DNA from 2 places in the Kluyvera sp. 142486 genome. Region 2 is predicted to be linked to the other one. Evidence: predicted binding sites of a transcription regulator. Region 2 holds the regulator's gene; the other holds the start of a gene.

Region 1 (3,131 bases), on a different contig from region 2:
GCAGGCTTCTTGATATCGTCCTGGCTGAACAGCAGACGGCCGAGGAAGCCACGAACTACCTGCTCGTCGTCGCCTTCCTGTTTCCACTGGCTCATCCAGTCAAACACGGAGAGATCGTTATCGAAATCTTCGGCGTGATCCTGAGCGTAGTAACCGATGCTGGCGTTCTCAGACCATTTCACGGTACCGCTATCCGGCGTCAGTTCACCAACCAGGGTTTTCAGCATGGTGGATTTACCCACGCCGTTGGCGCCGATAATGGCGATCTTCTCGCCCACTTCCATCATCAGGTTGAAGTTTTTAAACAGTGGGCCGTTATCAAAGCCTTTGGTCAGCGCTTCCACTTCCAGCGCGTTACGGAACAGCTTCTTCTCCTGTTCGAAACGGATGAACGGGTTCTGACGGCTGGAAGCTTTCACTTCGTCGAGCTTGATTTTGTCAATCTGACGGGCACGAGAGGTTGCCTGACGAGATTTAGAGGCGTTGGCGCTAAAGCGGCTAACGAAGGATTGCAGGTCAGCAATCTGCGCTTTTTTCTTGGCGTTGTCGGCCAGCAGGCGCTCACGCGCCTGGGTCGCTGCGGTCATGTACTCGTCGTAGTTACCGGCGTACACGCGCAGTTCGCCGTAGTCGAGGTCAGCCATGTGGGTGCAGACCATGTTCAGGAAGTGACGGTCGTGCGAAATGATGATCATGGTGCTGTCGCGTTCGTTCAGCGTCTGCTCCAGCCAGCGGATGGTGTCGATATCCAGGTTGTTCGTCGGTTCATCGAGCAGCAGAATGTCTGGGTTAGAGAACAGCGCCTGCGCCAACAGCACACGGAGTTTCCAACCCGGAGCCACTTCACTCATCAGGCCGTAGTGCTGCTCCAGCGGAATACCCACGCCCAGCAGCAGTTCGCCGGCGCGTGATTCCGCAGAGTAACCGTCCATTTCGCCGTAAAGCACTTCGAGGTCGGCCACTTTGTAGCCGTCTTCTTCGCTCATTTCCGCCAGACCGTAGATGCGGTCGCGCTCTTGTTTCACTTCCCACAGCTCGCCGTGACCCATAATAACGGTGTCGAGTACGGAGTACTCTTCGAAGGCGAACTGATCCTGACGCAGCTTACCGATGCGTTCGTTCGGATCGAGGGAAACGTTGCCCAGCGTCGGCTCTAAGTCGCCGCCGAGGATTTTCATAAAGGTAGATTTGCCGCTCCCGTTTGCGCCAATCAGGCCGTAACGGTTGCCGCCGCCAAACTTGACGGAGATATTTTCGAACAGCGGCTTACTGCCAAACTGCATGGTAACGTTGCTGGTAACTAACACGGGAGTATCCTGAAGAATGTGACAAACCGCCTATTCTGCCACAATTCCGAATAAAAAGCGCCCGCCTTCGCCAGTGACTAAACTGTAACTCAAGTGAAAAAAATGTGATTTCGTACACATCCGAATTCCCTGCGACAAGGAATGCACATATAATGCGCTCCTACCAACAGTCTGAATTCTCAAACAACCGCTGTAATGGCACTGATACCTCGCACAACATGAACATGAAATTAACTACGCTTTTCGCTGCGGCGCTTGCTGTCGTAGGCTTCTGTAATTCGGCATCGGCGGTAACCTATCCGCTGCCAACCGATGGAAGCCGCATTGTCGGTCAGAATCAGGTCATCACCATTCCTGAAGACAATAAGCAACCGCTGGAATACTTCGCGGCCCAGTACCAGATGGGTCTGTCTAACATGCTGGAAGCTAACCCTGGCGTGGATACCTACCTGCCGAAAGGCGGTAGCGTGCTGAACATTCCTCAGCAGCTGATCCTGCCGGACACCGTGCATGAAGGTATCGTTATTAACAGCGCAGAAATGCGTCTGTACTACTATCCGAAAGGCACCAACACTGTGATCGTGCTGCCAATCGGTATCGGCCAGCTGGGCAAAGATACGCCTATCAGCTGGACCACCAAAGTAGAACGTAAGAAAGCGGGCCCAACCTGGACCCCAACGGCGAAAATGCATGCTGAATATGCCGCAGCCGGTAACCCGCTGCCAGCCGTTGTTCCTGCTGGCCCGGATAACCCGATGGGTCTGTACGCGCTGTATATCGGCCGTCTGTACGCGATCCACGGCACCAACGCTAACTTCGGTATCGGTCTGCGCGTGAGCCACGGCTGCGTACGTCTGCGTAACGAAGACATCAAGTTCCTGTTCCAGAACGTGCCGGTCGGTACTCGCGTACAGTTCATTGATGAGCCTGTGAAAGTAACCACCGAACCAGATGGCAGCCGCTTTATGGAAGTTCACAACCCGCTGTCTACTACCGAAGCGCAGTTTGAAGGCGGCGAAACCGTACCGGTTGTGCTGACTAAAGCGGTGCAGAGCGTGACCAGCCAGGCTGACGTTGACCAGAGCATCGTTGACCAGGCGGTTAAAAACCGTTCCGGTATGCCGGTCCGTCTGAACTAATTGCCTGATGTTGCCCGGTGGCGCTTCGCTTACCGGGCCTACATGAACATCGTTCGGGTAACAAAATAAAAATGGCGGGTTAATCACCCGCCATTTTTTTATCCGTTATTCACTATCACGATACCGCCATGGTCGTAGCGATAGTGGCAGTGCGCGTACTCCAGCGGCGTGCCGTCATCCAGATAGATAACCTGCTCCACCTCCAGCACCGGGTCACCGGGCTCACAGCTTAGGTGCTGCCGATCGAGCGCATCGGGTTTGATTGCCCGCACCACCCGATACGATCCCATCATCTTCAGGCCCAGATTTTCCTGCACATAGCGAAACACCGAGCTTTCGAGATGCGTTTTGCTTAACCCCGGCACCAGCGACACCGGCATCACGGTCATATCCAGCGACAGCGGCTCGCCGTTGAGCAGACGCAGACGGACAAAGTCATAGACCGGCGCATCGGCGTTGACCAGCAGCGAAGCCTGCTCTTTTTCCGTGGGAAAGCGCAGCTCAAAGCGAATGACCTGGCTTTCGACGGTGCCAAGATGCTCCCAGGTTTCGGTGGCCCCGGAATAGTCCGCGCCGGGAACATCCCACTGCGAAAGCTGCAGGAAATTCTTACGCACAAACGTGCCCTGCCCCTGGCGGGTATACACCAGCCCTTCGACGATCAGCTGGCGCATGGCCTGCTGGA
Region 2 (3,131 bases):
ATTGTTAACCTGGAGTGGATCCAGAAGATGATCCGCGACACCAGCGAGCGTGGCCACTCCCGCGAGGCGGTGATGGATTCGGTGGTGAGGTCGATGGAAGACTATATCAACTTCATTACCCCGCAGTTCTCCCGCACCCATATCAACTTCCAGCGCGTGCCGACGGTCGACACCTCTAACCCGTTTGCGGCGAAAAGCATTCCGTCACTGGACGAGAGTTTTGTGGTGATTCACTTCCGTAATCTCGACCACATCGACTACCCGTGGCTACTGGCCATGTTGCAGGGGTCATTTATCTCGCATATGAATACGCTGGTCGTTCCCGGCGGGAAGATGGGGCTGGCGATGGAATTAATCATGATGCCGCTGGTGCAGCGGCTGATGGAAGGCAGAAACTAGCATCAAGACCAAGCCAGGTAGCCCGGACGAGGTGCGCTAGCACCGACTCCGGGAATAGCCCCGGCGTCACTACGTTCGGCCGGGCTACGTCTGGCATGTAATCAGCCTTCGATCACTTCGTAAGAGTGGGTGATGTTCACCGCTTTTTCGAGCATCAGCGCCACCGAGCAGTATTTCTCAGCAGAGAGATCGACCGCACGCGATACCGCAGCATCCTTCAACTCTTTACCGGTGACAATAAAGTGCAGGTTGATGTGCGTAAACAGACGCGGAGCTTCTTCACGACGCTCGGAGGTGAGCTTCACTTCGCAGTCGGTCACGTTATTGCGACCTTTTTGCAGGATGGAGACAACGTCAATCGCGCTGCAACCACCGGCGGCCATCAGCACCACTTCCATTGGGCTTGGCGCTTTATCGCCAGAGTTGCCGTCCATCAAAATTTGGTGGCCTGAAGCTGACTCACCGAGGAAGGTTAACCCCTCAACCCATTTCACACGCGCTTGCATAATATTTAACTCCCAGGTTGCAATTTTCTTCTCAGATTACGCGCACATAACAATTCTCGCAATGGAAGGCGATCGGCGTCATGCTGAAGCGAGACACCAGGAGACACACGGCAAAAGCTATGCTAAAACAGTCGGGATGCTACGGTAATACATAAACGTACTGCATGTATGCAGAGGACATCACATTACAGGCTGCGACCTGATTCGACAGCCGACTTCCCAGGTAACGGGAAGGATACTATTGCAACCAGTGGCTGCAATGTTTTTGCCGCTGGGAAGAGCTTATAACAGAGGATAACCGCGCATGGTGCTTGGCAAACCGCAAACAGACCCTACTCTCGAATGGTTCTTGTCTCATTGCCATATTCATAAGTACCCATCGAAGAGCACGCTGATTCACCAGGGTGAAAAAGCAGAGACGCTGTATTACATCGTAAAAGGCTCCGTGGCCGTACTCATCAAGGATGAAGAAGGCAAAGAGATGATCCTCTCTTACCTTAACCAGGGCGATTTTATCGGCGAGCTGGGCCTGTTCGAAGAAGGCCAGGAACGCAGCGCATGGGTACGAGCAAAAACCGCTTGTGAAGTTGCTGAAATCTCTTATAAAAAATTCCGTCAGCTGATCCAGGTTAACCCGGACATTCTGATGCGTCTCTCTTCTCAGATGGCGCGTCGTCTGCAGGTCACTTCCGAAAAAGTCGGTAACCTGGCCTTCCTGGACGTTACCGGTCGTATCGCACAGACCCTGCTGAACCTGGCAAAACAGCCTGATGCCATGACCCACCCAGACGGTATGCAGATCAAAATCACCCGTCAGGAAATCGGTCAGATCGTTGGCTGCTCCCGCGAAACCGTGGGCCGTATTCTGAAAATGCTGGAAGATCAGAACCTGATCTCCGCTCACGGCAAAACCATTGTCGTTTACGGTACCCGCTAATCCGGCCCAAAATGGCGTATTGTGAAAGCAATACGCCATTTTTGTTTTCCCCCTATGTGGCGCAGGCTGATTTACCACCCGGAAGTCAACTATGCACTGCGGCAAACGCTGGTGTTATGCCTGCCGGTTGCCATCGGGCTGCTTCTCGGCCACCTCCAGCAAGGTTTGCTGTTCTCCTTAGTGCCCGCCTGCTGCAATATCGCTGGCCTCGACACGCCGCATAAACGCTTCTTTAAGCGCCTGATTATCGGCGGCTGCCTGTTTGCCGGCTGTAGCCTTGCCGTGCAACTGCTGCTGGCGGACGATATTCCCTTACCGTTGATTCTCACCGGGCTGGCGCTGCTACTTGGCGTCACGGCAGAAATCAGCGCGCTACACGGGCGGCTACTGCCCGCCTCGCTAATTGCCTCCATCTTTACGCTAAGCCTGGCGGGTAATATGCCCATCTGGGAGCCGTTGCTGCTCTACGCGCTAGGCACGCTGTGGTACGGGCTGTTTAACTGGTGGTGGTTCTGGATGTGGCGCGAACAGCCGCTGCGGGAATCGCTGAGCCTGCTCTATCGCCAGCTCGCCGAATACTGTGAAGCGAAATATAGCCTGCTGACGCAGCACACCGACCCGAGCACCGCGCTACCGCCGTTGCTGACTCGCCAGCAAAAAGTGGTGGATCTGATCTCCCAGTGCTACCAGCAGTTGCACATGCTTGCGGCGAATCAGCATAACGATTACAAGCGCCTGCTGCGCGCCTTCCAGGTGGGGCTCGATTTACAGGAGCACATCTCCGTCAGCCTGCACCAACCGGAAGAGGTGCAAAAGCTGGTTGAACGCAGCCACGCCGAAGCGGTGATCCGCTGGAATGCGCAGACCGTCGCCGCGCGTCTGCGCGTGCTGGCGGATGACATCCTTTATCACCGCTACCCGACTCGCTTCAACATGGATAAGCAGATTGGCGCGCTGGAAAAAATTGCCGACCAGCACCCGGACAACCCGGTCGGCCAGTTCTGCGCCTGGCACTTTAGCCGCATCGCCCGCGTGCTGCGCTCCCAGCGCCCACTCTACCCGCGCAACCTGATGGCCGATAAAGAGCGCCGCCTGCCTCTGCTCCCGGCGCTTAAAAACTACCTGTCGCTGAAATCCCCGGCGCTGCGTAATGCCGCCCGGCTCAGCGTGATGCTCAGCATCGCCAGCCTGATGGGTGCCGCGCTGCATCTGCCAAAGCCTTACTGGATCCTGATGACGGTGCTACTGGTCACGCAAAACGGCTATGGCGCGACCCGCGTACGTATTTT

What was found. Region 2 encodes CRP, which controls carbon source genes, mostly activating them, when cyclic AMP is high. Its sites were predicted from a motif close to ATGTGANNNNNNTCACAT; they were not measured.
Region 1: a site for CRP is predicted at 1,410-1,427, ahead of ACLGE8_RS06445 (ABC-F family ATPase). Genes of this name have one in related genera too.

Annotation. Positions count from the first base shown of each region.
Region 1 covers NZ_JBKHUI010000004.1:150,745-153,875, forward strand. The annotation lists gene ACLGE8_RS06445 (ABC-F family ATPase) at 1-1,307, opposite strand, end outside; gene ldtB (L,D-transpeptidase) at 1,526-2,446, shown strand; gene ACLGE8_RS06455 (GntR family transcriptional regulator) at 2,545-3,131, opposite strand, start outside.
Region 2 covers NZ_JBKHUI010000003.1:50,038-53,168, forward strand. The annotation lists gene ACLGE8_RS04415 (phosphoribulokinase) at 1-399, shown strand, start outside; gene ACLGE8_RS04420 (OsmC family protein) at 501-905, opposite strand; gene crp (cAMP-activated global transcriptional regulator CRP) at 1,210-1,842, shown strand; gene ACLGE8_RS04430 (YccS/YhfK family putative transporter) at 1,897-3,131, shown strand, end outside.